Regions from separate parts of the Enterococcus sp. S86.2 genome, predicted to be linked through region 2. Evidence: a T-box and tRNA genes for the amino acid it is inferred to sense, from the RefSeq annotation. Region 2 holds a T-box; the other regions hold tRNA genes.
What was found. A T-box is a leader RNA that pairs with one kind of tRNA and senses whether it is charged. The one in region 2 lies ahead of leuS (leucine--tRNA ligase), so its partner is inferred to be a tRNA-Leu.
Positions count from the first base shown of each region.

Region 1: it has a tRNA-Leu gene. The T-box ahead of leuS (leucine--tRNA ligase) is inferred to sense a tRNA for this amino acid. The anticodon was not compared.
Region 3: it has a tRNA-Leu gene. The T-box ahead of leuS (leucine--tRNA ligase) is inferred to sense a tRNA for this amino acid. The anticodon was not compared.

Region 1 covers NZ_CM206813.1:1,615,658-1,626,339, forward strand. The annotation lists gene AC6R0T_RS07535 (hypothetical protein) at 1-237, opposite strand, end outside; gene AC6R0T_RS07540 (HdeD family acid-resistance protein) at 395-922, shown strand; gene AC6R0T_RS07545 (hypothetical protein) at 1,024-1,470, shown strand; gene AC6R0T_RS07550 (DNA/RNA non-specific endonuclease) at 1,613-2,551, opposite strand; tRNA gene AC6R0T_RS07555 (tRNA-Leu) at 2,732-2,815, shown strand; gene AC6R0T_RS07560 (hypothetical protein) at 2,850-3,155, shown strand; gene AC6R0T_RS07565 (hypothetical protein) at 3,526-3,888, shown strand; gene AC6R0T_RS07570 (hypothetical protein) at 3,891-4,160, shown strand; gene AC6R0T_RS07575 (FAD/NAD(P)-binding protein) at 4,485-6,269, opposite strand; gene AC6R0T_RS07580 (hypothetical protein) at 6,829-7,140, opposite strand; gene AC6R0T_RS07585 (hypothetical protein) at 7,141-7,509, opposite strand; gene AC6R0T_RS07590 (WxL protein peptidoglycan domain-containing protein) at 8,183-9,226, opposite strand; gene AC6R0T_RS07595 (hypothetical protein) at 9,286-9,924, opposite strand; gene AC6R0T_RS07600 (WxL domain-containing protein) at 9,975-10,535, opposite strand; gene AC6R0T_RS07605 (LPXTG cell wall anchor domain-containing protein) at 10,528-10,682, opposite strand, start outside.
Region 2 covers NZ_CM206813.1:369,559-380,240, forward strand. The annotation lists gene AC6R0T_RS01650 (LysM peptidoglycan-binding domain-containing protein) at 1-557, shown strand, start outside; T-box leader at 605-811, shown strand; gene leuS (leucine--tRNA ligase) at 885-3,296, shown strand; gene AC6R0T_RS01660 (ABC transporter ATP-binding protein) at 4,088-4,861, shown strand; gene AC6R0T_RS01665 (ABC transporter permease subunit) at 4,858-6,552, shown strand; gene AC6R0T_RS01670 (extracellular solute-binding protein) at 6,656-7,651, shown strand; gene phnW (2-aminoethylphosphonate--pyruvate transaminase) at 7,653-8,762, shown strand; gene phnX (phosphonoacetaldehyde hydrolase) at 8,759-9,556, shown strand; gene AC6R0T_RS01685 (helix-turn-helix transcriptional regulator) at 9,681-9,893, shown strand; gene AC6R0T_RS01690 (hypothetical protein) at 9,906-10,337, shown strand; gene AC6R0T_RS01695 (WD40/YVTN/BNR-like repeat-containing protein) at 10,507-10,682, shown strand, end outside.
Region 3 covers NZ_CM206813.1:1,716,817-1,727,498, reverse strand. The annotation lists gene AC6R0T_RS08045 (hypothetical protein) at 1-349, shown strand, start outside; gene ykzS (protein YkzS) at 364-549, shown strand; tRNA gene AC6R0T_RS08035 (tRNA-Leu) at 877-961, opposite strand; gene AC6R0T_RS08030 (hypothetical protein) at 1,032-1,187, shown strand; gene AC6R0T_RS08025 (pyridoxal phosphate-dependent aminotransferase) at 1,279-2,496, shown strand; gene AC6R0T_RS08020 (DUF2187 domain-containing protein) at 2,633-2,806, opposite strand; gene AC6R0T_RS08015 (helix-turn-helix domain-containing protein) at 2,939-3,772, shown strand; gene nagA (N-acetylglucosamine-6-phosphate deacetylase) at 3,848-4,996, shown strand; gene AC6R0T_RS08005 (ABC transporter ATP-binding protein) at 5,184-5,885, shown strand; gene AC6R0T_RS08000 (FtsX-like permease family protein) at 5,893-9,255, shown strand; gene AC6R0T_RS07995 (OadG family protein) at 9,395-9,520, shown strand; gene AC6R0T_RS07990 (sodium ion-translocating decarboxylase subunit beta) at 9,513-10,643, shown strand; gene AC6R0T_RS07985 (FUSC family protein) at 10,660-10,682, opposite strand, start outside.

The sequences.
Region 1 (10,682 bases), 1.2 Mb from region 2:
TTTGGCATCAATTAAAAAGCTTAAGATAATCAACCCTGCCAAAATACCCCGGACGTTCTCGTCTAAGGTTGTAGGGTTTAAACCAACCAGCACAATTGTTCCCACTCCTAAAGCTAAAATCAAATAAAAACTGGTGGACTTACGGCGAGACTTGAAAATAATTTCTTTTTCGATCAAGAATAAATAGGCAAAAAGCACCAGTACAAAAATTAACAGCAAAATGGTAAATGTCGACAAATACTTTTCCCCCTCCTTTTCTTCATCTTACCATAAAAACGCTATCAGCCAAATTGGTAGTGTCTTTTACCGTTGCAAAAGCGAACCAAGTATTTTCTTTATTCTTCAAATTTCGTTACAATAAAGAAGAGAATAGAAAAATAGAGGAGTTTTGATTATGGATAATTTTTTTAAAACATTTCGTGAAAATTTATTATTAAGTGGCGTCGCCTACGGTATTTTGGGAATCTTGATTTTAATTAAACCTGAACCTTTCTTCAATATGATTGTTTATATTTTTGCTGCTTTCTTTTTTGTTATGGGAATTATTAACTTAGTGAACCATTACCGAGCACAAAAGCGTGGCTATTCTGGTTCCCAATTAACAACTGGAATTTTACTTTTAGCCGCAGCTTTGCTGATTTTGATTTTTGCAAAGGGAATTGTGTCTATTATTCCCTTTTTCTTGGGCTTATTCATTTTAATTAGTGGAATTACCCAGTTGTTACAGGAATTGCAATTAAAAAAAGACGGCACAGCACGTACGGGTTGGTTTGTCTTTAGTATCTTAATGATTGTAGCCGGTGCGTTACTCCTATTTAACCCTTTCCGTAGTGTTTTATTAGTTTTTCAAATTTTTGGCGGCCTGTTAGTTGTCTTGGGTGTTTCTCGTTTAGTTGATTTCTTTCGTTTAAGAAATATTTAAAGTTTTAATTATGACAATCTTTTTAAAGATTTCCGTCGCTTTTTTTAATCATTTCCCTTTATAATACTTTTGTTATCAATGAAGTATGAGGAGGTGGAAATATGCCAATTGAAAAAAGCCAACTAAAACAGCAACCAGTAATTATCGTCAAAGACAAAAACGGACAGATCTTACGGAAAGTCTCCGTGAAAGAATGGCTGGAAAATCATCCTCTTGACGCGACTAAAGAAGACTTTGAATTAAAACTTTATCGCGAAGCGTTAAATTACTTTTACTTAAAACAGTATGATCAAGCCGAAGATTTACTAATCTACCTTTGTGAAGGGACCCATTATCAACGTTATGAATACAGCGAACGTTTGGCTACGTTGTATCACACGCAAAACCGCTTGGACAAAGAACGGTGTATTTTACTCCTAGCTAAAAGAGCACAGGAAAAAAATCATGCGCCCAAAGAATTGTTACAACGTATCACAAGACGTTTGGACAAAGTCGACAAACAATTAAATCACTATCAAAAAACCATCAATCTACTCGCTTTAAGTTAACAAAAGCAAAACAAAGTCTTTTAGCTTTTGCGCAATAAGCCAAAATATTTCGAATTTGTTTGTGTGAAAGTTTTATACTTTCCTGACAATTAACCAAAAACACCCAACTAGTTAGTTGGGTGTTTTTTTCATCTATTGCTGCTTATTTTTCAGCAGAATTTCCGCTTTTCAATATTTGACTTGTGCCATCAGCATAATTTAATTTCACATTATCTTGAACATTGAAAATATAAACATTAAATTTAATTGCTTCACTATTTACAGACTGTGCCATCAAATGGACACCCCGCGCCAAAAGTTCATCATTGCGAAAGATTGGTGTAACTTCATAACGAACAAAATGATTTTTATCTTGCTCTAAATAATACTTGATATCCATTTCAAAACGTAACATTTCAGGGTTATTCAACTGGCGTGTACCGGTAATTAAATTTTGCCAATTTGCATTTTCACCTGCTAATGCAAAGCCAATTAAATGGGAGCGATTATACAAATAGCTACCACCAATTTTTTTATTGCGCCAGCCAGTCGGGGTAACACTTGAAATACTGCCGCGTTTTTCTTTGGGCATTAAACTTTGATTCAATAATGCCTCCGCACCTGTGGCCCGATTTAGTGCATCTAGGGGATAATACTTTTCCCATGCCCCACTTGTCGTAGCTAATTCGGCTTTTGAAAAAGTTGGCTTTCCTTGATTAATTTCAATCGTTTGTTTTCCTGCATAATTTAATTGGGCTAGTTCTTGTTTTAAAGCTGTCAGTTTAGCGTCACTTTGCAAGGGGCTTGCGCTTTTTTCTTCTGTTGCTCCCTCATCTTCTCTTTGATTACTACTGCTTTTCTCTTCTGAAGCTTCAGATTGCAAAGTAGTGCTGGCCGCCGTAGTATTTGGGTTATCTTTGGGTGCTATTGATTGAAGATTTTCAGTGTTTAATAACCCACTGCCAGATAATACGGCTGCAATTGATGCGGCCACCAAAATGAAGCTTGGCTTTTTCTTGCGATGTTTGGTCGTAGCTTGAATTAAGGTAACAATTCCAATAATTATCCCCAATAGACCACCTAATATTAAAACAGTATCCATTTTTTTCCTTCTTTTCTGTAAATTTAATCTACCTTTATACCCTAGCAAATGGCCTTCTTGAAAACAAGTAGAAATACGCTCAGATCGCCTACTTTTTCATTTTTGTCAAATGCTTGTCACCAGCCCTTTTTCTTGAAATAAAAATTTCATTGGCATAAAATAAAGCATGATACTTTTTTGGCGGAGTTGGTGGAACGGCAGACACGTATGCTTCAGGCGCATATGCCTATAATAGGCGTGAGGGTTCAAATCCCTTACTCCGCATTTTATTACTCAAAAATTGACAAGGAGCAAATTTATGCCATTTATTGCGATTTTAATTGATGTATTGACCTTGGGAGCGTATTTTTTACAGTTGAATAATGATTCGCGTACATTACGTTTTTTAGGCCTAATCTTTCAAGGAATTATGACGATTTTACTACTGATCGTAATGATTGCCTATCACGGTAAACGTTATAGTAATTATCGGCCAGCCGGTTATTCTTATTTAACAATTCGGTATGCCCTTATCATCTTCTCTTTTTTGATTAATGCCATCGTCTTGTTTCTTTATATTTTAAACTTTACCGGTGCCAACGATTTAATTTTTTCAAGCTTTTAAAAGTTATTAACTTTTTCATAAGTTCCTTTGTCCAATCATTTTAAGATAGAAATTGTGCTATACTTAATCCTACGCGAAAAATATTGTTATGCGATAGATTGATTTATTTCGGTGAATTTAATCAAACTGGCGTAACTTAGGAGTTACATGGATGTATTAGAGGTTAGGGAATACATCGTTTAAACGAGAAATAACATGAATTTTAGTAATAGTCTTGATCCAACCTTAAATAATAATATTGATTAGTTAGATAGCCTTCTCTAGTAATAGAGAGGGCTATTGTCCATTTTAGCAGATTTTTTTACTTCTCTCTTTACAAAACAAACATACGTTCGTATAATAAGAGTATCAAAAAGTTGGAAGTGATTTTATGCGTATCCCACCTTCTTATCAAGATCGCAAATTATTAAAGTGGAATGGCTTTTACTTATCTGAACATACGCGTCAAATGGCTGAAACCAAAGCTGCGCAAGCTTTTCTTTGGCCCGCCAAACCGATAATGGATAAAGAAGCTATCGCACAAGTTTTATATGAAGCGCGCTTAAAAGAGCGCAGTATTGCACTTCAAAAAGAAGAAGTAGATGCTGAAGGCCACTATTTCCCAGATATTGTTGGGAAAATACAAGGCTATGATGAATTAGGGATTTATATTGCCAATCAAAAAATTGATTACGACGAAATCCGCAGTGTCACCTTTACAACTGTTGCCAAGTGGTCTGCATTGGAGGAATAATGATGATTAATTTAAAGGGTACTATTTCTCAAATCAAAGTATTGAAAATGTCTGATCACCCCCTAGTTTACTTTCAATTGAATGAACACCACTGTTTAATCGCTACTCACGCATTGAATTTTTTAGCTGACGTTGCTGTTAATAGCACAATCAGCGTTGTTGGTCATTACAATGCTCGTAAACAATTTGTTGTAAAAAAATATAGTGTCTTAGGCAAACCTCAAATCGTGATTGAATTTGAAAAAAGTCTCTATCCGCCGAAACACATTTAGTTTCTAGTAAGAAAAGCCAAATTTGGCTAATCACTCGCCTGCAATAAGGCGGAATTTCAATAAATTGCTTTTCAAATTTCTTGAAATTTTGACTTATTGTTACAGCGAGTTCGTTTGAAAAGCTAGACAGTACGAAAAGCTTTTCTAACTCGCTTTACTCGCCTGCAATAAGGCGGAATTTCAATAAATTGCTTTTCAAATTTCTTGAAATTTTGACTTATTGCCACAGCGAGTTCGTTTGAAAAGCTAGACAGTACGAAACTAGCCAAATCAATATTTTTCTTGTGAAGAATTTATGCACTCGCCTGATAAAAAAGAAACGTCTTAGCGCTTCTTTGCAAAAATTGTTTCAATTATTTGATCAGCCAAATAAAAAACGCGATCATCACTTTTGGGCCGCGGTGACGCAGCGTTGAGCCAATCTAATCCTTCCAGCGGAATGCCATAACAAAAAAGATGCGGTTGAATTTGCCCATTGTTATCAATGATTTGGTGTGTTTTGCGACTAACCAAGATTGCCCCTGTTACATGGCTTTTAGCGTCAAAAGTTACCTTATGTGGGGCTAGATAACCTTTTTTTCTCATATTCTTTAATAAGGGATTCTTTGTCGTTGCAAAACTTGGTTGCGGTAAACGCGCCTCAATCAAATTTTTTCCATTAAATCTTCGCTTTTCATCTTGCTTACTGTAGGCAACAAATTGCCCGTTTTGTTTTGTTACCGTCATCTCTGGAGCTAGAAATTCGACAATTTCCGCTTCTACTAACGCCGCTAATTGTTTTTGTCGTACAACAGGTGCACCGATAGCTAGAAAGCTATAGCTACGATTGAAATCTCCCCAGAAATCTTCATAGTACTCTCTTTCAGAAAATTTTTCATGATCTAACATATAATCAAAAGGTGCCTGCAGTTCTTTAAATGTATCAATCGCCGAGGCAATAGCTCCTGTTTTGTTGCCTAATTCAGCTGATTTTATATCTGCTTTTAAATATCCAAGAACAAAACTAGGGAAATGTTCTGGTGAAATATTTCCTGCCGGCTGTAATAACTGCTCCCAATTTAATTGTAGTTCTTTGGGTACACGATATTTTCTTAAAACGGCAGCAGCATCTTTACAACGATATTCTGTTAGAAAGTTAGTCAAATCAAATTTAACATCCTTTAAAACCTTTTGATAATAGACTAATTCGGCTTCTTTTTTTACTAATGTGACTAATTCTTTTACTGATCCTTGAAATTGAGACATAAAATGCGGCGTCAAAATCTCAGGCTTAGCGTCTTCGCCAGGTTCTTTTTGATTAATAGGACGCGCATGATAAGGCAGACCGCGACCTGAGCCAACAATTATTTTTGCTTCTTTACCTGAAGGCTGGTAACACAAATCCCCCTCCTTTTCAATAAATTTCCCGCCCCACTTGTCAATTAGTAACGGCAGATAGTCATAAAAACTCAAACCCAACCCTCGAATAATAATTGGTCCATTAACTAATTTTTTTAATGGTGTATTGGCTGGATTTCCCGGTCTTTGATAAAACAAGTTATTTTTTTGGGCAAAATTCTGATTTTCGCGCTCTTCTTCACTGGCTTCATTTTGCGAATGTCCCGTTGCCAAAATCACATCAGAAACGAGATATTCTTTTGAGCCAATTAGACTGATTTTTTCTTTTTTTAGCGTTAAATCCGTAATTTTTTCTTTAACCAAGTGTACTTGTATTTTTTTTGTGGTTTTCTTTAAAATTTCTGCATAAAACCACCGTTGATAAATACCGTAGTAGCGGCGAGAACAATAGTCGTTTTTAGCTAATCTGGTTTCTGACATAAATTTTTCTTGCTCTGTTCGATCTAACGTAGCTAAAAAAGCGGCGGCCTCCCTTTGACTCCATTCTCCTAGATTAGGACCTTCATCTTCAGAAAATAACGTTACATGTTGCAACACGGTGTTCATGATAACAGCTTTATTTTGATCACTACGCCAGACATTTCCTCCTGGCCCATACGGATCAAAAATAAAAATTTCAAATGCTTCTTTACTTTCCACGGCTCTCTTTATAAGCTTTGACAAGGCAATCAAACCAAATGGCCCCGCACCAATAATCGCGATTTTTTTCATATCCGTCCTCCTTAGTAAAAAAGCCTATAGTTTCTAATCCAGCATATACCTCGCTATAACAGTTATTCTTATTATTAGAGTAAAGAATAATGCAAGCATGTGCAAATCTGAACCTTTGATTATTTCAACTTAATTCGCTTATAAAAAAAGAAAAAAGCTCTATTTTGACCACAAACGCAACATAATAGAAATTGTTTCTCAAAATCATATCAATTTTCAAAAATATACTTCTATCATCTTGTATGCAAAAAAACTGGTATCAACGTCAGCAAGACATCAATACCAGTTTTTTTCTAACTATAAGGAGGGACAAATCGTTTTATATCAGGACTATATGTCTAATTTTACGAACTAACTTTCTTTGATGTTAAGTCGAAATTTCAAGAAATTTTAAAGGCAATTTATCAAGATTCCATCTTATCGTAGAGAGTTCACTCCGAGTATGAGGCCTTTCTAGCAGACCCGTTTCGCAAAACAACTCTTCAAAAATAAGGACAATATTTTTCCGAAAATATCGCTCTTTTACTGATAACGGAATGCAGTTTACTTAACTTTTTTGCTACGCAATTTTTTCTATTCGGATAAAATAACCGTCGATTGATTCACTGATTTGTCTTAAAACATGGAAACCTTGTTCTTCTTTCTGACGGGGAACCTCAATCAATTTAACTTCTTGGCGATTGATAGGAATACCTACAATTAATTCGTCTGAAACCATATGCATCGCCATGATATGAGAAATTTGAGCGCCCAATTTCATTATTTCTTGCTGATTTTTATTCACACGCCAATGCGAATTTTGCATTAAGCGTAAACCACTCGTTAAAACACCACTCTTAACAACCTTTTCTGAAATGACTGGACGCCACATTTAAGCCACCTGCTTTAAAGGGTAATCTTCGATTGTTATAGCGGTGTCACTTGCTACAGTGACAGTAACTAAGCTGCGATATTTTGCTGCAATTTTTTTTAGTTGTTCTGCCTCTTTTTTTGAACAATCAACATAAAAAATCACGCCATCATACTGGTCTTCAAACTTTGCTAAAAACGCTTCTGCTTGTTTCAACCATTTATTCTTAATCGTCAGACTTTCATAAAACGTCACTTGCTTATTCCGCAAATAGTTTTCTGGCAGTTTTTTAGGAAATCCTACGACTGCGATTTTTTCACCTGTATGTTGTTTTTTTATATGATTCCAAACATGACTAATTTTTCTTTGGTTACCGTAAATAATATACATTTTGCTTGCTCCTTAATTTATGATTATTCTATTATGACGGCAATAGCCTACCGTCGAATATTCAGCTTGCAAGACTATCCCCTCCTCTAATCATAAATAAAGTAACGCTCTTTATTTATCCACCATACCAAAGATATTATTTAAAGCAAGCAACGTAAGAAATTGGTAAGAAGATAACTTACCAATTTCTTACAAAGTAAAATAAGACCGCTACTTCTTCCACTAAATAAAAGTGTGATAAAACAATTGCGAGCAAAACAAAAAATACCATTGTTCATTGGTAATAAAAAAAACTAGCAAAATTACTCCTTCAATAATAGGGATAATACTTTTTGGTATCCCCCTTGATATTTAGACTATTTTTATCGCCATGAGTCGCGATACTTTCACTTTGCCAAAATATTTTCCAAGAATCACACAATCTAACTTAGACATCCCCCAATTATTCGGACCATCTATCATCCTTACTTCTACAAGTCTGGTTGTAGTTCCTACTTTGTAGATTAATCGATCCCCGCAATTAAAAAAATCGCTAGTATACCTTCTTACCCCTCGGTGAAATCTATCGTTGACTATCTTTATTACTTCCATATTAAAAAACCACCTTATTCATTTAACAATCGCTAATGATCATCTCTAAAACACCTGAAATTTACTACCGCTTCATAAATAGCTATTGCTCTCTTCTTTTTCTTTTTACAAAATAGATGATTAGGAAAATTATTATCATAACGAGTAACGCTACGAGAATTCCAATAATTATAAAAAGCAAAGTATTATCTTTTTTAACCGTGAATACTTTTGTATTAACAGTTTGTGCTTCCTTTTTTGAAATATCAAATTTCTGTTCAAAATGCCATTGTTTATTAAAAACATCTGTAAAATCTAACTTCAACAGATATTTACCGGCATCAAGTGGCTTAGTCGCACCAACAGTACCGTTAAAAAAATTAATCGTAAACGAAGATGAAGGTGCTATGCCACCATCTTTAATTTCTCTAGAAATAACCGGATTTTTTTGATCTTCCTCTTTATATATCTTCCCAATCATGTGCACTTTACTAATATTTACCGGTTGGGTGTTCTTCAGCTTTACCGTTATACCGGCATTTTTACTAATGGCCTCAGGAGATATACTTATTAGCTCTAAATTTGGATTAACTTTTGTTTCATTTTGCGAGAGCATTAATCCTAAAACGTAATCGTAATCCGTTGTCAGTCCAGCTTTCTTTTTTTGCTGAGATTCTCTTTTTACTTGAATACCACCTAGAATCATTCCATCAAATTTTTGATTGGGAACTGATATATCAAAAGAAACAAGCCCTGCTTTTTTACCGGGAATCGTTACTGTTTTCGGATATTTTACCCACTTTTGAATATCCATCTCATTTGAAGGACTCGATTTATTTATTTCACCACTATAATCAATCACTAAATTACCATTTGTTTCAGCCCTATTCACGTCAATTGCGAACTTTTGCTGTTGCTCTGAAAAATTATTGATTTTAACTTTTACAGTTGTTTTTTCTTCAGGTTTAACGCTTAAATCAAAAAAAGAATTTCCGCGCTCAAGTTGATTGGCAGAAAAGATGGGCTCAACGCTAAAATTTACTAATTCAGCTTCTTGCTCGGCATAGACCACTCCAGTTGTAGCAAATAGTCCAATGATTAATACAATACACATGTAAAAAGTCCTTTTCACTATGTCTTCCCCCATTTTTAAAATAATAGAACGGCAAACCATTAATAGTCTGCCGTTCTAAAACCTGCACTTGCTTATAAGGCGTTTACTGCTGAATAGGTGATTGTACCATTGTATGTTTGAATACTTAAATTATTATTCGCAATAGTAAGAACCGGTTCTTTCAATTCATAAGCCTTTGTTCCAACAGGTGCTGATGAAGGTTCATCAACAACCGTACCACTGGCGGTCAATACTTCAACAGAACCAATTGTAAGAGAAGTGCCGATTCCACTTAAAACAGTTGCTTTTGCATCAATTTTCCAAGGAGAAGCTGCAATAGCCTTTGTCCATTTGTCTTGTGATGCATTAATATCTTCTTGCGTTACCTTATCATTAGGAACAACTTTCCCAATTTCACCAAGAGCAGAATCAATCGAATCTTGTGTTGGACGTGTATCTGTCACTTTCAAATCTTTATCGTAGGTTCCTGTGAATGTCGCATTCGTCGCTGCAATGCTATCTAATGAATGTTTTCCAAAATCAATATTTGGCACTTCATTTAAAGCAAACGCACCTGGGTCAGAAGGCAATCCAGTATCTGGATCAATGGTATAGTCTGTAATTTCTAATTTTGTTGTTCCTTCTTTGGTATCCAAATCCGCTGCAAATGCATTAGTTCCCGTTCCTAATAAAATTCCTGTTAGTAATAAACCACTCATAATTTTTTTCATTTTAAATTCCTCCATTTATTGTATTAACAATGCAATATTGTCAACTCTGATTAAAATTTTGCATTAATAAAACGCCATTGGTTTAGGGCTTGATACTCACCAACCCTATTATTCTTACCAAAATTCAGATTAATTTCGTCGCGATTAATTGTATAGGTAATCCAGCCATGAGCAGAATTACTGTCTGAGCGTAAAACGGTTTGAAATATCGGTTCATCAAGATTTTGATAAAGTGGATAAGTCTTAAGGGATTGTCCTTTTTCCGTAGTAACTGTTCCTGGTTTTAGCGATATATTCGCATGAGTTAAAGGACTGTCACTTTTTTGTGTTAAACTAGAAAAATTCACTTGTAGATCCCAAGGTATTGATGTTAATCGCGCATCTAAAATTTTTATAGTTAAATTTTCTGTCGCTTTTATATCTTTGCCATACTCTGTTAGCTCGTGATTTCCAAAATCCAAATCATTAATTGCATAAATTCTTGGATATTTTTCATTTAAGGGTAAAATCTCGAGGGTTGTTTTTCCTTCTGCTGCTAAAACATCTAACGGAAAAAGAAATAAGGACAGTCCAATCATAGCAATAGGGATGATTTTCTTCTTTTTACGCATCTTTTTCCCTCCTTCTTTTACATAGAAGAAACAAGATTGCGAGCAATAGCGTTCCTAAAAATGAAAATGCAAAAGATTGGATTTCATTTGTCTTGGGATAACGTTTTCTGGAATTTCCATTAGCTAAAGTATTATCACCATTAGATG
Region 2 (10,682 bases):
CTGTGCAAAGCGGAGATTCAGTTTGGGGTATCTCAAATAAATATGGTATTAGTATGAATACATTAGTGAGCTGGAATAATATCAAGAATAACTTTATTTACCCGGGGCAACGCCTAGTGGTGAAAAATGGTTCTGCTAGTACAACAAATAATAAACCCGCCCAAAATACGACCGCAGCTAAGCCAAGTAACAATACAAATACAAGTAATACGGGCAATAGCGGTCAAAATCAATACTACACCATTCAAAGTGGAGATTCGGTTTGGGCTGTAGCGAACAAATATAAAATTTCAATGGATCAATTCCGTCAATGGAATAATATCAAAAATGATTTTATTTACCCAGGCCAAAAAGTTATTGTGAAAAAAGGCAGCGTACAAGGCGTTCAAGTACAAAATTCTAGCAGCCAAAACAACAGCAAAACCTATCAAGTACAAAGTGGTGACTCTGTTTGGGGAATTGCCGATAAGTTTGGTATTACGATGGATAAATTAATTCAGTTAAACAAAATTCAAAACAATTTCATTTATCCTGGTCAAACGTTAAAAGTAAAATAATAATTGAATTTTGGTATATTCTTTGTTAGTATAACTAACAAGTAGAAAACTTCGCTGTGAGAAGGAATAGTAAAAAGCAAATCGTTTTAGAGAGCACATGGTTGGTGGAAATGTGTACGAACTCTTTTGAACTCGCCTTTTAGCGTTAGCAGTTGAAATAAGTAGGCTGTTACGGTGACGATCGTTACAACGTTTGAGGCTTATCTTTTTTGATGAGCAAAATTAGGTGGTACCACGTAGATTACGTCCTATAAAAAGCATAGCTTTTTATAGGACTTTTTTTATACGACTGATTGCCAGTCAATTAATTTTTAGGAGGATTTAGCAGTGTACGATCATAAGCAAATCGAAAAAAAATGGCAAAAATATTGGGCTAAAAACAATACGTTTAATACCCATGACAAGACAGAACAACCCAAATTTTATGCCTTGGATATGTTTCCATACCCATCTGGTCAAGGGCTACATGTAGGCCATCCAGAAGGTTATACAGCAACGGATATTTTATCACGAATGAAACGTTCACAAGGGTTTAGCGTATTACATCCAATGGGGTGGGATGCTTTTGGTTTGCCGGCGGAACAATATGCTTTAGACACAGGCAATGACCCAGCTGAATTTACAAAGAAAAATATTGAAACTTTCAAACGTCAGATTAATTCATTAGGTTTTAGTTATGACTGGAATCGTGAAATTAATACGACTGATCCAGAATACTACAAATGGACGCAATGGATTTTTACCAAATTATATGAAAAAGGCTTGGCCTATGAAGCTGAAGTTGCGGTTAACTGGGTTCCAGAATTAGGGACAGTAATTTCCAATGAAGAAGTTATTGATGGGAAGAGTGAACGTGGCGGCTACGATGTCATCAGACGTCCAATGCGTCAATGGATGTTGAAAATTACCGCCTATGCCGATCGTCTCTTAGACGACCTTGACTTGGTTGACTGGCCAGAAAGTATTAAAGAAATGCAACGCAACTGGATTGGTCGCTCAGTGGGAGCAAATGTTACCTTTAAAGTCGCTGATAGCAATGAAGATTTCACTGTGTTCACTACCAGATCAGATACATTGTTTGGTGCGACCTACGCTGTTTTAGCACCAGAACTTGATTTAGTTGAAAAAATCACTACGCCAGAACAAAAAGAAGCAGTAGCAGCTTACATTGAGCAAGCAGCAAAAAAATCAGAATTAGCGCGCACAGACTTAGCAAAAGAAAAAACAGGGGTCTTCACAGGAGCTTACGCCATTAATCCAGTTAACGGCAAAAAAATTCCAATTTGGATCGCAGATTATGTGCTGGCGACTTATGGGACAGGCGCCATTATGGCAGTACCTGCTCACGACGAACGGGACTATGAATTTGCACAAACATTTGGCCTAGATATTATTCCAGTTTTAGCTGGCGGCGATGTAAAAAAAGAAGCCTATACAGGTGACGGCAAACATATCAACTCTGACTTTTTAGACGGTTTAAACAAAGAAGAAGCCATTGAAAAAATGAACGCGTGGCTTGAAGAAAACGGCGTTGGTAAAAAAGAAGTCAGCTACCGTTTGCGGGACTGGTTATTCTCTCGTCAACGTTATTGGGGTGAACCAATTCCAATTATCCACTGGGAAGATGGAACAACAACAGCTCTTTCAGAAGAAGAATTACCGTTGCGTTTACCTGTTACAGATAATATTAAACCAAGTGGTACCGGTGAATCACCACTAGCCAATATCGAAGATTGGATTAATGTCGTTGATGAGAAAACGGGTAAAAAAGGTCGCCGTGAAACCAATACAATGCCACAATGGGCAGGTAGTTCTTGGTATCATTTGCGTTATATCGATCCTCACAACAAAACAGCTTTAGCAGACTATGATAAATTGGAACGCTGGTTACCAGTAGATATTTATATCGGTGGAGCTGAACACGCGGTCTTGCACTTATTGTATGCTCGCTTCTGGCATAAATTCTTGTATGATATCGGTGTGGTGCCAACAAAAGAACCGTATCAAAAACTATTTAACCAAGGTATGATTCTTGGGGGCAATAATGAAAAAATGTCCAAATCTCGTGGTAATGTGGTGAACCCAGATGACGTGGTGGAAAAATACGGTGCAGATACATTGCGGATGTATGAAATGTTTATGGGGCCACTTGATGCGTCGATTGCCTGGAGTGAAAATGGGCTAGAAGGTAGCCGCAAATTCTTAGAACGCGTTTGGCGTTTAATCGTAGACGAAGAAGGAAAAATGCGCGATCGCATTACGACCTTTAACGATGGTAAATTGACTAAAGTTTACCATCAAACGGTAAAAAAAGTAACCGAAGATTACGAACAGATGCACTTTAACACCGCAATTTCACAATTGATGGTCTTTATCAATGAAGCATACAAAACAGAAGCACTTTCCTATGCGTATATTGAAGGCTTTGTGCAATTATTAGCACCAATCGCCCCCCATATCGCAGAAGAACTTTGGGCGATTTTAGGCAATGAAGGCGGTATTTCTTATGTAGCTTGGCCAACTTATGATGAAGCGCAATTGGTTGAAGATGAAATTGAAGTTGTCTTCCAAGTGAATGGTAAAGTTCGCAGCAAAGTCCAAGTTGCCCGCGATCTTTCAAAAGATGAATTAGAAAAAACTGCACTGGCAGATAATGCGATTAAAGAACATATTGCCGGCAAAACAGTTCGCAAAGTGATTGTCGTACCAAATAAATTAGTGAATATTGTTGCCAATTAAAAAAATGAAAAAACACAGGTAGAAGCAATTTTTCTGCTTATTGTTTAAAAAAGGATTCAGTGGATAGCCGTTAGGGCTTTTACACTGAATCCTTTTTTATCTGGAAGGAAAGGATAAGTTTTTCGCAAGAAAAATTAGCGTAGCCGATATAACAATTCCTAGCTTCACGAACTAGCTTTATCGGCCTTAAGTCAAAATATCAAGAAATTTGTAGGGCAATTTATTGAAATTCTGTCTTAATGCTCAAAAGCTAAACGAGTTCGAAACGCTTTTCTAACTGTCTAGCTTCACGAATCACCCCTTCGGCCCTAAGCCTAAATTTGTGAAAAAGAAGGAGCCATTTTAACAAATTTAGATCTTATGGCTCAGGGCTACCCGATTCCTTCAGCTTTTCTAACTGTCTAGCTTCACGAACTAGCTTTATCGGCCTTAAGTCAAAATTTCAAGAAATTTGCAGGGCAATTTATTGAAATTCTGTCTTAATGCTCAAAAGCTAAACGAGTTCGAAACGCTTTTCTAACTGTCTAGCTTCACGAATCACCCCTTCGGCCCTAAGACTAAATTTGTGAAAAAGAAGGAGCCATTTTAACAAATTTAGATCTTATGGCTCAGGGCTACCCGATTCCTTCAGCTTTTCTTATCCTAGTGATTATTTACATAAAATATACAGGCTTTACCAATCTTTTACTTAAAGGTGTCAAGTCATTAACATTTTGCCTCTATACTGAAGTCAGTGAAGCGGAATTGATAGTTTTTTCGAAAATTTCAGTCAAAAGAAAAGGGGCAGAAAAATGTTAGAAATTCAACAAGTAAATAAAAGTTTTGGTGCACAGACGATTTTGACCGATATTGATTTAGTGATTAAACCGGGGGAAATTGTTTCCATTCTCGGTCACTCTGGTTCTGGCAAAACTACTTTATTAAATATGATTTTAGGTTTAGAAAAACCCAACAGTGGGCGTTTGGTATACAAAGGGCAAGATATCACCAACGTGCCAATGGAAAAACGCGGCTTTAATATTGTCTTTCAAGATTATGGTCTGTTTCCTCATTTAACTGCAAGAGAAAATCTACTTTATGGTTTGAAAAGAAAACCTAGTCTTTCTACAAAAGAAGAAGTAGCGGAATTAATTCAACTACTCGATTTAGAAAAACATTTGGATAAACCAATCAGTGCTTTATCTGGTGGGCAAAAACAACGCGTAGCCTTGGGAAGAACATTGGTAATGAAACCAGAAATTTTATTGCTAGATGAGCCTTTAAGTGCATTAGATGGTGTCATCAAAGAATCGATTAAAGAAAAAATTCAAATGATCGCTAAAACATTGCAGCTAACTACTATCATCGTGACCCATGATCCAGAAGAGGCTTTGACATTGTCAGATAAAGTGATGGTCTTAGAAAATGGTCGGGTCGCAAAATTTGCTGCGCCGGCAGAAATTATCGCTGAAGCGGGCAGTCCGTTTATTCAGGATTTTGTAGTGGCGCAATTGGAAACGAAATATCGTAATATTCAAAATATCTTTGCTCTATTTCAAGGTACCCACCAGGTGGCACAGCTATGAAAGCAATAAAAATTACAGATCTGGTACAGTGGCTACTAATTGGCGGAATTATCATCTTCTTTATTATCCCAGTTATTACTTTAATTACAGCTGGACTTTTTGAAGGTCAACCACTTCAAGGGGCAGCTCGTATTTTATGGCAAAGTGGTTGGCTAGCAGGCTTTTTAAACAGTGTGATACACGCTGGCATTGCTGCGGCGCTTGCAACAATTACCGCATGGCTTTTGGCTTATGGGATGCATTTTTCACGACTTTTTCAACCTATACGTCAGTTTAGCGATTTGCTCTTTCGTTTGCCAATGTTATTACCAACGATTACTTATGGCTTTGTCTTACTTTATTGTTTTGGTAAACAAGGGCTTTGGACTAGAATCTTAGGCTTTGAACTTTTTGATTTATATGGTTCTAGTGGCGTTATTTTAGGCTATTTTATTTATACGTTGCCAACTGCCTATTTGCTCCTTTATAACGGCATGGATTATTTGGACCAACAATATTTAGTCGTTTCGCGCTTATTGGGGGATAGTCCAATAACCAGTGTATTACAAAATGTTTTACGCCCGATGCAAAAATTAATTGGGATCAGTTTTTGTCAAACATTTTTCATGGCGTTTACCGACTTTGGGATTCCAACGGCGGTAGGTGGACGCAAAGTGTTTATTACGACGTTACTCTATGAAGGGTTTACCGGTTCTATTCCAGATTTTCAAAAAGGCTCACTTGTCGCATTATCCATGTTGATACCATCATTATTCAGTGTTTTACTGATTCGTCAGTTACAAAAATTACAGCAGTCCTTTAAACAACGCCGTAAGGTACCAGTGGTAGCCAATCTAGCCCGCGACAGCTTTTTGGGTTTGTTGTTTGTCCTAGTCGGCGGCAGTTTGTTGGCCATGTTTTCAGTTATGTTTATTATTCCCTTTGTCGCAGCCTGGCCTTACGAAATGATTTTCACCACAGAGAACTTTCGTGCATTTTTTGCTGATGATTTATTAAGTAATACATTAAGTAATTCGTTAATCGTCAGTCTGATTTCAGCGGTGGTGGGGATGAGTATTGCCTATTTAGCTGGAATTGTTACTTCCTTTAGCCGTCAAAATAGTATTGCAGCTAAAGGCATTGATTTATTTGCAACCTTAACCAATAGTTTTCCGGGGATGGTTTTAGGGGTCATGTTCTTGTTGGCTTTTAGTGGAACAACGCTACACAATACGCTAAGTATTTTAGTGATCGCCAATATTATTCACTTTTTTGCCACGCCCTATCAAATGGCAAAAGAAAGCTTTCAAAAAATGGATCATAGTTGGGAAAAAACTTCGCAAATTATGGGAGATCGTTGGATTGATTTAGTATGGCGCATTATAATTCCTAATTCTCGGGGGACGATTTTAGAGATGATGAGCTATTATTTCACCAATAGTATGGTAACAATTAGCGGTTTGATTTTCTTAGTTTCTGCGCGAACCAGTGTGATGACTACAAAAATTAAAGAGTTACAGCACTTTGGGCGTTTTGTAGATATTTTCATTTTATCCTTATTGATTTTAGCAATTAATTGTGTCGCGTTATTTGCAATTAAGTTAACTAAAAAATATTGGGGGAAGAAAAAAGAGGTTACTCTTAATCAAAAACAGTTTCACTTTCCTCAAATTTTATTTAAAAGAGAAATGCAAAAATTTTCTTCTAAATAGCACATAGTAATTGCGATTCACTACTAGCTAAAAGTGAGTTGTAAAGGCAGCATGTTTTTAGCCGGTAGCCTATAAAATAAAAATTATTGCAAGGAGCAAATGAATGAAAAAAGTAATGAAGTTTATGGTGGTTGGAATGTTAAGTTTAGGGTTGATTTCTTTAGCCGGTTGCAAAAGCGGTTCCGGTGCGGAAAAGACAAAAGATGACAAAGCAATTATTTATACCAATGCCGATGAAGAACCGGTAAAAGCAATGGAAAAAGCTTTGGATGAAAATGGGTTTAAAGGTAAATACCTTGTCCAAAGTTTAGGGACTTCTGAATTAGGGGGCAAACTCTTAGCCGAAGGGAAAAATTTAGAGGCCGATATTGTTACCATGAGTACCTTTTATTTGGATAGTGCGGAGGAAAAAAACAAGTTTTTAGAAAAATTAGATGTCAGTGTTAAACCGCTCCAAGTTACAACAGGTTACACATTACCTCTAACAGTTCAAGAAGGAGTCGTTTTTTATAATACAAAAGCGTTGAAAGAAGCGGGGATTAATCCACCGAAAAGCTTGAAAGATTTAGCGAAACCAGAGTATGCGGGGCAGCTATCGATTTCTGACATTAAGCAATCTTCAACAGCGTGGTTGTTATTCCAAGGTTTAATTGATACGTATGGTGAAGATGAAGCCAAAGCTATTTTAGCCAAGATTTATGAAAATGCTGGAGATCATATCGAAGCTTCTGGCTCTGGCCCATTAAAGAAAGTTAAAGTAGGAGAAGTGGCAATTGGGTACGGTCTACGTCACCAAGCAGTAGCAGCTAAAAAAGCTGGGGACCCAATCGAATATGTTGAACCTAGTGAAGGTACATACAATTTGACTGAATCAATTGGTATTTTAAACAAAGGACAAAGTAAAGAAAAAATGGCAGATCTACAAAAAATGGTGGCTATCATTTTAACAACAGGACGCAAAGAAATCATCACCTATTACCCGAGTGCTTTGTATGAAGAAGAGAAAACTGATGGATTGGAAATTGCAAAAGATCAAAAAGTTTACAGCGAAAAATTAACACCAGAATTATTAGCAAAACATCAAGGGATGGTGGAATAAAATGGAATATAAATTATTAACACCTGGACCGTTAACGACAACGGCAACCGTTAAAGAGGCAATGTTAGTAGATCATTGTACCTGGGATGATGATTATAAAATCATCACCCAGCACATTCGCCAGCAATTACTGGCATTAGCCCATGTTTCAGAAACAGAATATACGACGATTTTAATGCAGGGATCAGGTAGCTTTGCAGTTGAAGCCGTTTTAAGCTCAATTGTAGGGGAAAAAGACAAAATTTTAATCTGTGGCAATGGTGCATATGGCGCGCGGATGCAACAAACTGCTGCTCGTTATGGCCTGAACTATCTGTATTACGAAGTAGCAGAGACCAAAATACCCGATGCAACAGAAATTGCGACTATTTTAGAAGCTGATTCTGCCATTAATTTTGTAGCAATGGTACATTCTGAAACAACTTCAGGTATTGTAAATGATATTGAAAGTGTCGCAAAAGTGGTAAAAGCACATCAAGCTACCTTTATTGTGGATGCGATGTCTAGTTTTGGTGGTATTGAAATTCCAATGGCAGAAATTGGCATTGATTTTCTCGTTTCAAGTGCGAACAAATGTATTCAAGGCGTCCCAGGTTTTGGCTTTATTATTTGTCGTCGGGATCATTTGGCATTAAGTTGTGGTAAAGCGCGTACTTTAAGTTTGGATATTTTTGATCAGCACCAAGTCATGGATCGTGATGGAAAATGGCGTTTTACTTCCCCAACCCATACGGTTTTAGCCTTTCAACAGGCGCTAAAAGAGCTGGTACAAGAAGGCGGTATTGCAGCCCGCTATAACCGTTATGCCCAAAATAATCACATTATTAGAACTGGGATGGAAAAATTAGGCTTTGCGCCATTGATTGCAATAGAAAATCAAGGACCCTTTATCACGACATTTCACTATCCTTTTCCAGAATTTTCTTTTGCAGATTTTTACGAATATTTAAAGGAAAACGGCTATGCGATTTATCCTGGTAAGATTAGTGAGATTGATTGCTTTAGGATCGGCAATATTGGCGAGGTTTATCCCTCTGACATGATGAAAGTTCTTCAGCTAGCAGAAGAATACTTAGTAAAAAGCAATGTGAAAGGAGCGATGGCACTATGATTCGCGGTGTAATTTTTGATTGGGCAGGTACGACAGTCGATGATGGCTGTTTGGCACCGGTAGCGGCTTTTGATACAGCTTTTGCCAAGGCGGGAATTCATTTGACTGAAAGAGAAATTCGAGAACCAATGGGCTTATTAAAAATCGACCATATTAAAACTTTACTAGCTTTGCCTCACGTCAAAGTAAAATGGCAAGAACTTTATGAGCGTAAAGCAAACCAAGCAGATGTAAAAAAGCTGTATGCTGATTTTGAAAAAGTATTATTTTCGTCTTTGGCACAATACACGACGCCAAAAGAAGGTTTACTAAAAACGGTTCATTGGTTACGCAAAAATAATATTAAAATTGGCAGTACAACAGGGTATACCAAAGACATGATGAAGATAGTTGCCAAAGGGGCAAAACAAAATGGCTATGAACCTGATTTTTTAGTGACACCAGATGACGTTAACGGGGTGGGGCGGCCTGCGCCAGACATGATTTTTCGCAATGTAAAATTAATGGGAATTAATGATTTAAAACGGGTAATTAAAGTTGGCGACACTACTTCGGATATTAAAGAAGGTAAAAATGCTGGTGTGATTTCCGTTGGTGTTATTGAAGGCAGTTCAGCTTCACAATTAACTGCAGCAGCTTTTTCAAAATTGTCTTTTGAAGAAAAAGAATCACTGCGAGAAGCAGTAACACAAAAATATTACGAAGATGGCGCAGATTACGTCATTGATCGTTTAAGTGATTTACCCTTTTTGGTAAAAGCCTTGAATGAAGAATTGGAATTTGCTGCTTTATAAGTTGAACAAAACAAATAGGAAAATACTAGACTAGGGGCAAGTGAGTTGTCCCTAGTTTTTTTAGCTTGTGAAGCATAATTGTAAGCGCTATACTTGAGAAAATGAGTAAGGAGGAGCAATTATCATGGGTTGGAAATTAGTAAATCGCTTGGCGCAAGTACGAGAAGACGGTGGTCTCACCCAAGTAGAATTGGCGGATAAATTGTTGATTTCTCATCAAACAATAACAGCAATTGAAGCGGGAAGTTATGTTCCCAGCATTGAATTGACGCTACGAATTGCTTATTTTTTTAAGCGACCAGTAGAAGAAATCTTTCGCTTAAATCAAAAAAAGTGAGTAGGTGAAAAAATGAACGTACGACGTTATCAGCGAGATGAAAGAGAAAAATTAGTTTTTTGGCAAAGCTTGGGTATAGCGTTTTGGGTTTTAGCGGTACTAACGGCTATTAGTAGTGTCTTTTTTGAATATCTTTTTTCTGATTCACTCAATATGTTCTATCTCAATTTTTTTCTTAGTTTTACAGTTGCGCTATGGTATCAATTTTTACAAAAAGCCTACTTTTTTGGCGAAGAGCCTAATTTAAAGGGACTTGCAGTGGGGCTATTTTGTAGTTTTTTTATCGTTTATATTCAATTTAGTTTTATCTCACAGCCAAGTTCAACTGACAAAATTGGTGACCGTTTCTCCTATGTCGGCTTGTTAGTATTCGCTGTCTCTCAAATGATTTTTTACATATATTTTTTTAGGCAACAAAAGAAGTCAAAAAAATTACAAAAATAAAAGAATAGTTTGGCAGCGGAAAATAAGATAATTCTAGTATCCGCTGTTTTTTGTTTAAAGAGATGATAATTTTTTTCAATTTGGCCTACTTCTAATTTAAATTTTTTGTAAGGCGCTATTTTTTTTGTTATTTTCTTGCATAATAAAGAAAATTTAATTGGAGTAGAATATGGATCAGGAACTTTTAATTATTGATTTATTAAGCGGCAAAGAAATTATCTTAGCCATTTTACAACAGTCAAAAAAGCAATTTTTTCTTTTTTTTGGTGGTCTAGCATTCCTGGTGACCAGTTTTTTCTTTGGTCTTGGTACGGTGGTGTATCACTATTTGCAAAAGCATGTGAT
Region 3 (10,682 bases), 1.3 Mb from region 2:
TTATTCTTCAGGGCGTTCTTATTTTGTCCCCAAATATATTCCAGCTTCTTTAATTCCTGATGAAAAAAAAGCAGCTGTGGAGGAAACAGAATTAATCGACTCGTTACACAAAAACAAAGAACAGTATTTGCTGTTTGATCATGAACCGGCTGCTTTTCAAGAAAAAAAAGGTGATGATCCTACTGTTGAAAAATTTCATCATGAAAAAAATTCCGAAAAAGAGGATACAACTGCTAAAGCAGCAGTAAATAAGGAAAAAAAGGGGAAAGTTTTAGAGCGCGATTTAAAAGGCTTAATTGAAGAGGGGCAATCAGAAAGTCGCCGCAGCCCCAGCTATTTTGAAGAGTAAGAGGTTTTGATTAAATGGAAGCATATGATTTACAACTAGAGAAATTGAAAAATGGTGAAATTGAAAAAATTGAAGTGACACAGGAAAATTTTTTCCTTTTTCGCAATGCTTGGGCTAGTCGTGAAGATAAAAAATACTTTGTCGGTGAAGCGCATCATAATGGCGATATTACGTATCATTATGACCCGACTGTTTTGTAGAAATGGGCTAGTGCAAAAGGCTCAGATATCTGCTGCGCTAAAAAAAGTTAGGTATTTAGGTCAGTTGTGTTGCAGCAAGTACGGTCTCTTTTGTAATAAATTGGCTAATTAAAAAATTTTTATATGTTTTTGATTATTTGCTTTATTTTAAGGCGAAGTATTTAGAAAATGCTATTTATAAAAAGGACTGTCCAAGGTTTTGTTTTGGTCTTATTTAGCAACTGCAAATAAGTGATTCCATTTCATTTTTTAAGCGTGATAAAAAGATAAAAGGATACAAATCTTAGAAAAATAAGATTTGTATCCTTTTTAAACCTACTGGAGTGATGCAGAAGACGGGAGTCGAACCCGCACGAGCTTTACGCCCACAAGACCCTCAATCTTGCTTGTCTGCCAATTCCAACACTTCTGCGAAAACAACAACTTATGATACCTTAGAAAAAAATCCTTTGTCAAGATTAAGATTAAAAAGGAAGGTTAATATGAAAAAATCTGACGGTACGTTTCTTTTGCCTGCAGTTTTGTTGGGGCTTTTAGTTGGCTTAATTTTAGATAAGCTTTTATTGGGAATTTTTCTGGGCATTGTGGCAAGTATCGCTATTGACATTGGTATTAATTCTTGGCGGAAAAAAAATTAAAACTTTTACGAAAAATCACAGGAAAGATTGCTTTTTAAAGGATAAAAAAGTAAAGTAATTAAAAGAATTCAATTAAAAAGGGGCGATGATGATGAAACACTTTGAGAAATCAAATAAATTAGAAGGTGTCAGCTATGACGTGCGCGGTCCGGTGTTGGAAGAGGCCGATCGCATGCAAGAAGAAGGCGTTAGTATTTTAAAACTAAATACTGGTAATCCTGCACCTTTTGGCTTTGAAGCCCCGGATGAAATTGTTCGTGATTTGATTATGAATGTCCGTTCATCAGAAGGCTATTCTGATTCTAAGGGAATTTTTTCGGCACGAAAGGCAATTGAACAATATTGCCAATTAAAGGGATTTCCTAATGTTACGATAAATGATATTTATACTGGCAACGGTGTTAGCGAATTAATTACAATGTGCATGCAAGGCTTGTGTAATGACGGCGATGAAATATTGGTACCCTCCCCGGATTATCCGCTGTGGACAGCCTCTGTTTCTCTTGCTGGTGGTAAACCCGTTCATTATATTTGTGATGAAGAAAGTGAATGGTATCCTGATCTTTCGGATATGCGGGCTAAGATTAACAGTAAAACCAAAGCAATCGTAGTCATTAATCCCAATAACCCTACAGGTGCTCTATATCCAAAAGAGATATTAGAAGGTATCGTGGAATTAGCGCGGGAATTTGATTTGATTATTTTTTCAGATGAAATTTACGATCGTTTAGTTATGGATGGTCTAACCCATGTCCCAATTGCAACTTTGGCCCCAGATCGGTTTGTCGTTACTTTAAATGGTCTGTCAAAATCACATCGTGTTGCGGGTTTTCGCGTGGGGTGGATGGTCTTAAGTGGGGATAAAAAAGGTGTGAAAGATTATATTGAAGGGCTAAACATGTTGTCTTCCATGCGCTTGTGTTCTAATGTATTATCCCAACAAATCATTCAAACTGCTCTTGGCGGGTATCAAAGTAGTGATGAATTATTATTGCCGGGTGGTCGAATTTATGAGCAGCGGGAATATATTTACAATGCTTTAAATGATATTCCCGGACTTTCAGCAGTAAAACCAAAAGCTGCCTTTTATATTTTTCCTAAAATTGATATTAAACGGTTCAATATCAAAAATGACGAACAATTTGTTCTGGACTTTTTACATGAACACAAAATTTTATTGGTGCATGGTGGCGGCTTTAACTGGCAAGAGCCTGACCATTTTCGGATTGTCTATTTACCAAAAATGGACGACCTGAAATTTACAGCCGAAAAATTACGAGAGTTTTTAGCAACCTATCAACAAAAATAAAATAAAAAAGAGAATGATAAAATTGTGCCGTTGAAAAGTTTAACTTTTTAACGGGGAACACAATTGTTCATTCTCTTTTTTACATATATGTAAAAACAAGTATTGTGGTTATGTAAATGTATTTTTATTCGGTTTGTTAAAGAAGCTCGCAGACTTTTTTACTGATGATAATCCTTTTTGCGTACTTGGTTTCTAATTCTTCGTTTGGATCGGTGACATTGATTAAAAATGAATTTTGATATTCTTTTTCAATCCAGCCATAAAATTTTTCGTCTTGCCAGATAAAGCTAACATTTGATGGTTGTTTCATTCTAAAATCCTCCTTATTTTTTCAATTGTTGCGAAAAAGTTGCTCGTTTTCGGTAGCGCCTTTGCGGGTATTATGTGATAAAATATACAAAAAGGGTAATGCTAATTCGCATAATTGGAGGCAGTTAGAATAATGACAGCAGAAAATGTTTCGTTTGGCCACGTTTTAAAACAAATTCGTAAAGATCGTAAATTAACACAAAAAATGTTGTCGCAAAATATTTGTTCGCAAAGTGTCTTAAGTCGGATTGAAAATGATGAAGAATTACCAAATGTCTTGGTGATGCAAAATTTGTGCGAACGCTTAGGCGTAACAATCGATCAAGTTATGACGCTCCACTTTGAGGAGATTAGAAAAGTAAATTTACTCTTAGATCAAATGGCTTATCACTTTTTTCATAAAGAGTATATAAAGCTTGCTGCCTTATTAAACCAACCAGCTATTTTAGACCAGTTGTATTTAGACACAGATTTACAGCTTTATTACTATTATCTAGGTAGTTGTGAATACTTTTTGGGTAAAGATTTGGAGTTGGCTTTACAATATTTAAAACACGGTCTTTCTTATACATTTCAAGCAGATAAACATTTTATTGCTTCAAATGAAATTCAATTAATTTCTTGTATCGGTCGCGTGCAAGTGGATCTAGGCCAAAAAAAAGAAGGAGAGTTCAACTTAGCCTATAGTATGGAACTCTTTTATACATTGCCAAATGAACGTATCGACTGTCGGCTTGCAAAAGTTTTCTATAATTACGGTCTGTTTTTATATCGAGAAAAGCGTTATGACGAAGCGATGGACGTTGTCAAACGAGGAACGGAAATGGTGCGCAAACAAAAAAGTTATTATTATTTGGAAGAACTTTTCCGCCTTGAGGGCTTGATTTATGAAGCGCAGGGCAAAAATGAGCAATGCGAAAAATATTTCAAAATATCTAGCGCTGTCCAACGGATTACAAATCTGTAAAATGGTGTAGACCTTTCTTGACTTCTGGGAAAAGAAGGAGTAATTTTAAGTTAGTAAATCAAAGGAGCGATTTAAATGCGAACATTTATTTATGCTGACAAGTTTTTCTTAAACTCTGATACCAAATCAGCCGGCTATTTAGAAATTATTGACGGAAAATTTGGTAACTACTATGCTGAACTACCTGAAAAAGATGCGAATATTATTGACCATAGTGGCAAATGGATTGCCCCAGGTTTAGTGGATACACATATTCATGGTTACAAAAACCAAGATGTTATGGACAATAATGCTGAAGGTTTGAAAATCATGTCTGAAGGTTTGTTGGAATGTGGCGTAACTTCTTATTTGCCAACAACTTTAACTTCTACAAAAGAGTTATTAAAAGATGTTGCAAAAACAATTGGCGACACATACCAAGATGTAAAAGGTGCTAAAATTCAAGGGATTTATTTTGAAGGACCATTCTTTACAGAAGAACATAAAGGTGCGCAAAATCCATCTTACTTTGGCGACCCAGATATTGATACTTTCCATGAATGGCAAGAAGCTTCTGGCGGCTTGATTAAAAAAATTGCGTTAGCTCCTGAACGTAAAGGCGTTAGCGAATTTGTTAACCAAGTAACTGAAGAAGGTGTTGTTGTTGCATTGGGTCACAGCAATGCAACGCTAGAAGAAGCAACGGAAGCTGTTGAAGCTGGAGCAAGCGTGTTTGTTCACGCTTATAATGGGATGCGTGGTTTGAATCACCGCGAACCCGGTATGGTTGGTGCGCTACTTAGCCTGCAACATGTATTTTCAGAATTAATTTGTGATGGTCACCATGTTCACCCACAAGCGGCTGAAATTTTAATGGAAAAAGCAGGACATGATCATGTAGCATTAATCACGGACTGCATGATGGCTGGCGGTATGCCAGATGGAAATTATATTTTAGGCGAATTTCCTGTAGTCGTAAAAGATGGTACTGCTCGTATGAAAGAAGGCAATTTAGCCGGTAGTATTTTGAAATTAAAAGAAGCAATCAAAAATGTAGTGGATTGGGAAATTGCCACACCAGAAGAAGCGATTATGATGGCAACTTGGGTTCCAGCTGTCAGCTGTAAAATCGATGACAAATGTGGTTTGATTAAAAAAGGGCGGGATGCAGACTTTATCGTCTTGAATCCCGATATGACATTAGCTGCCACTTATTTAGATGGCACAAAACGCTACGAAGCTTAATTTAAATAGATTTTTTTGACGATAGCCAAAATATTGGTTATCGTCTTTTTTTGTTGCAGGAAATACTTTGCGTTATTTTAAATTTCCGTCAAAGAAAAAATGAAATTCGACAGTTGAATTTTTGTGTAAGAAATATCTTGTGTTAAACTTAAATTAACGAGAATTTTTTTGTGAGGGAGCTAATTTTATGAGTTATATCGAAGTATTTAATGAGGTGAAAAAGTATCAAATGGGCAACACTGAAATCATCGCCAATGATAATATTACCTTCAGTGTTGAAAAGGGTGAAGTTGCTGTTATTTTAGGGCCAAGTGGTGCTGGAAAATCGACAGTTCTAAATATATTGGGAGGAATGGATACTTGTGATAGTGGCCAAGTTACAGTGGACGGCGTAGACATTGCCCGTTTTGATGCCAAACAATTAACCGGTTATCGAAGAAATGACGTGGGTTTTGTCTTCCAGTTTTATAATTTAGTTCCTAACTTGACTGCCAAAGAAAACGTAGAATTAGCATCACAAATTGTAACTGATGCTATGGATGCAGAAGAGGTTTTGCTTAAAGTTGGTTTAGGCAAACGTATGAATAACTTCCCGGCACAATTGTCCGGAGGGGAGCAACAAAGAGTAACGATTGCTCGCGCTTTGGCAAAAAAACCTAAAATCTTGCTTTGTGACGAACCAACTGGGGCATTGGATTATGAAACAGGGAAACAGATTTTGGAAATTTTAAAAGATACAGCAGCGGAATTTCAAACAACGGTAATTATTATTACCCATAATTCTGCTATTGCACCAATGGCCGATCGGGTGATTAAAATTAACGACGCCAAGGTTAGAAGTATCACGCTAAACGAAAACCCACTTTCTGTTGCAGAGATTGCGTGGTGAGGAATAGATGAAAAGTGCTTTGCTCAAAACAAGTTTGAAAGAGATAAAAAATTCACCGGCTCGCTTTTTGTCGATTCTAGGTATCATCTTTTTAGGAACAGCCTTTTTTGTTGGGATTGGTGCAACGGGACCAGACATGATCACCTCCAGTGATAATTATTATGATCAAACGCAATTAGCAGATGCTACCATAATAGCAACATTAGGTCTATCCGATACGGATCTTGATTTAATCAAAGAAGATAGCCAAGTCGCAACCGCAGAACCGGAATATATGCTTGATTTAAATTTAAGCGATAAAAACCAAGTATTGCGATTTTTGGGGTATGATAAAAAACAAAAGCTAAATCAGTATCACATCGTAAAAGGACGCTTACCCAAACAGTCAGGTGAAATTGCATTAGATGATTTAGCAGACTATCACAAAGACTACCGCATTGGTGACAAATTTACAGTGGCAGTTGATGATGATAAAAAACAACAGCTAAAAAGAAGAGAATTTGAAGTTGTGGGGTTTGTGAATAGCCCGGAATACATTGAAAATATTAAACGTGGGAATACCAATGTTGGCACTGGTACGGTCGATTATTTTGCAGTCGTTGATAAAAGTGACTTGAATCTTAAAGCCTATAGCCGGATTTTGGTGCAATTTAAAGATAGTAAAAAACAGGTGGCCTATTCAAAAACTTATGAAGATACTACGGATAAAGGAATTAAAAGCCTAAAAAGAAAGTTGGCTAAAAGACCACAGTTACGTCTAGTTGAGGTCAAAGAAGAAGCTCAAGTACAATTAAAAGCAGTTCAAGCTGAAATTACAAAAGGCGAGAAAGCTTTAGACACAGGCGAAGACAAACTAAAAGCAGCCAAAGAAAAAATTGACAATGCCAAAAAGGAATTAGCTACCAAAACAAAAGACGGCAAAATAGCCCAAGAAACAGCGGCAAAAAATTTGGCCACAGAAGAAGAGGAACTCCAGCAGCAAAATGAAGAATTAAACCAACAGGCGCAATTGTTAAAAACTGATCAAGAAAATGTAAGAAAAGCGCGTAAAGCGGCAACTACTGCTTCAGCTTCCCAGGAAAATGATTTGAAAATCAAACAAGTTCAAGCACAAATTACGAGTGGAAATGATTTGAAAAGTCAGTTAGAGCAACTGACGGTTGATGAAGAAGAACTTTCAGATCTGATTAGTGAACAGAAAAGTTCCCTTTTGCAACTGGCAGAATCATTGCAAGCCGACGAGCTGGTTAAAATGATCAACAATTGGGATGAAGAAAATACGACGTCAGCCGATATTACGGCAGCTTTAAAAGAAGTCACCAAACAAGTGAGCGACTTAAAAAATCAGTTAACACAATTGCAAAATAGTCAAACAGACAGCTCTTTTGATCTTCGTGAGATTGAAGAAAAAGAACGGAGCTTAGCCCAAGAAGAAACAAAATTGGAAGAAGCAAAAAAAGCACTGGAACAAGATGCTGAAAAATTGAGCACAGCTAAACAAACCCTAGCCAAAGAAAATGAAAAGGCCAAGGAGGATTTGCAAAAGGCTGAAACTCAAATCTCAGATAGCGAAAAAGAATACCAAAAGCAATTGGCAGATTTTCAAGCAGAAACAAGTGCCAATATGCCTAAATTACTAGATGCAGAATTACAATTAAAAAATGAGCAAAAACGTTTAAGTGACCTAAAGCCAGCCGAGTATATTTTTAGTGATCGCAATGATAATCCTGGCTATACAGAATACAAGCAAAATGCCGATCGCATTACCTCGCTAGCGACCGTTTTTCCTCTGATATTTTACTTGATTGCAGCATTGGTTAGTTTGACTACTATGAGTAGAATGGTAGAAGAAAAAAGAGGCGAGATTGGAACTTTTAAAGCGTTAGGGTATCGCAATTATGAAATTGCTTTGAAATTTCTTATTTATTCCTTATTAGCGGGAATTATCGGTTCACTACTGGGGTTATTGGTTGGCTTCAAGTTGTTTCCAAGTATTATTATTGAAGCCTATGGTCAACTTTATAACTTGCCTTCTTTTGTTACACCATGGTATTTAAATTATACGATCATCGGTATTGTCGTTGGTTTGATTTGTACCGTTGGAGTCGCGATGTTGACGGTGCGACTTGATTTAATTGCACCCCCTGCAACTTTGTTGCGTCCTAAAGCACCAAAGGCCGGAAAACGCGTGTGGTTAGAAAATATTAAACCGTTGTGGAAACGCCTGAACTTTAATCAAAAAGTCACACTGCGAAACTTATTCCGGTATAAATTGCGGATGTTGATGACAATTGTCGGGATTGCCGGCTGTACGGCCATGATTGTGACCGGATTTGGTTTGCGGGACTCCATTACCGATATCATCCCTTTGCAATTTGAGAAATTGTGGCATTACCAAGCTGTTGTTTCCTTTACTGATGATCAGGCAGCAAAAGATCGTTACCAAAAAGATGCCAAACAATTAAATCGCTATCAAGATACGCTGTCAGTTAGCATGGAGACCTTCAACGTTTCCGGTCATGGTAAAACACCGCAAGATGTTAGTGTTTATGTACCGCAAAATGCCAAAGATTTAGACCAGTTCATTTTATTAAATAATCGTCAAAGTAAGCGGGAATACCAATTACAAAACAAGGGTGCGGTAATTAATGAAAAATTGGCGCAACTTTTTGACCTAAAAATTGGGGACACCATTCAGTTAAAAGATAACAATAAACAAAGTTATCCAGTTAAAATCGCGGGAATTGCTGAGAACTATACCGGACATTTTGCTTATTTGAGCCCAGCTTATTATGAACAAGTCTTTCATAAAAAGCCGGATTACAATGCTGCTTTCTTATTATTTAAAAAGGATTTAACCAGCAGTCAGGAAAAAGATGTAGCCGAAAAGTTGATGGACAATCCTGGTATTGTCAATGTAACTTTTCTATCAGATTCACTAAATGCACTAGATGACACGACCCAAGCGTTGACGATTGTAGTTTGGGTATTGATTATCTCAGCGGGACTTTTGGCCTTCATTGTTTTGTATAACTTAAACAATATCAATATCTCCGAGAGAATTCGCGAACTTTCAACCATCAAAGTCTTAGGATTTTACGATAATGAATTAACCATGTATATCTATCGGGAAAATATTATTTTAACATTCTTCGGTATTTTACTTGGATTAATCTTAGGTAAAATTGAACACGATTTTGTCTTGAAGACAGTAGAGTTAGATATGGTCATGTTTTCACCAACTATTCAGCCTTTGAGCTATTTGTATGCTAGTCTCATTACAATCTTCTTTACGATAATTGTGGGTATTTTTGTCTATGTTAAGTTAAAAAACGTGGATATGATTGAAGCCTTAAAATCAAATGAATAAAAAAGATCAAGTCCGTTTTGTTTTTTGTCTTAAGAGACAAGCGGACGGATCTTTTTTATTTTTCTTTGTATCCGTTTTCGTTTTGTGTCTTAGGACAGTTTTGTTACAATTAAAGTAATAACAATAAAGGAGGAGGAAAATGTCTTTAAAAGAAGCAGGAATGATTACAATTGTTGCCATGTTATTTGTCTTTTTTATTTTAACGGCATTATGGGGTGCGTTACTTTTATTTAAAAAGATTTTTAAGGAGATGAAAGATGACTGAGATTATAAAAAATATGATAGAAACATCGGGTTTTGCCGGCATGACGGGAAAACATTTGATTATGATTTTAATTGCGATTATTTTTTTATACTTGGCGATTTTTAAAGAATATGAGCCTTACTTACTATTACCCATTTCTTTTGGTATTTTATTGGTGAATTTACCTTTTACAGGAATTTTTGCTAGCCCGACAGATGTTGAACCAGGGGGGCTTTTGTATTATTTGTATCAAGGAACAAATCTGGGAATTTATCCACCGCTTATCTTTTTATGTTTGGGGGCATCCACTGACTTTGGTCCTTTAATAGCTAATCCCAAAACCCTACTTTTAGGTGCGGCAGCGCAATTTGGAATTTTTGCGGCCTTCTTTGGGGCGATTTTACTCGGTATGACTGGACCAGAAGCGGCAGCAACCGGAATTATAGGTGGTGCAGATGGTCCGACTGCCATTTATTTAACTACCAGATTAGCGCCGCATCTATTGTCTGTGATTGCAATTGCCGCATACTCTTATATGGCGCTAGTACCGTTGATTCAACCGCCAATTATTAATGCCTTAACTACAAAAAAAGAGCGGAAAATTAAAATGCAAATGCAACGGACTGTAACAAAAAAAGAACGGATTGTTTTTCCAATTTTTACCACCATTTTTGTAGCGTTGGTGGTTCCGGCAGCGACTACCTTAATTGGTTGTCTGATGTTGGGTAATTTGATTCGTGAATCACAAGTGGTACCTAAGTTAACTGAAACGCTGCAAAATGCTATGATGTATATTATTACCATTTTGCTAGGGTTAACGGTTGGTGCCAAAGCAGAAGCGGACATTTTTTTATCGTTAGAAACAATCAAAATTATCATTTTAGGATTATTTGCTTTTGCCATTGGAACGGCCTCAGGAATATTATTTGGCAAATTAATGTGTAAACTAACAAAGGGCGAAGTAAATCCGATGATAGGTGCAGCCGGTGTCTCAGCAGTGCCGATGGCAGCCAGAGTGGTGCACAAGGAAGGTTTAAAAAATGACCCGACGAATTATTTGTTAATGCATGCCATGGGGCCTAATGTAGCTGGCATTATCGGTTCTGCCGTGGCAGCGGGAACGTTGTTAGCTTATTTTGGTTAAAAAAAGAAGATGGCCATCATTGACCATCTTCTTTTTCAT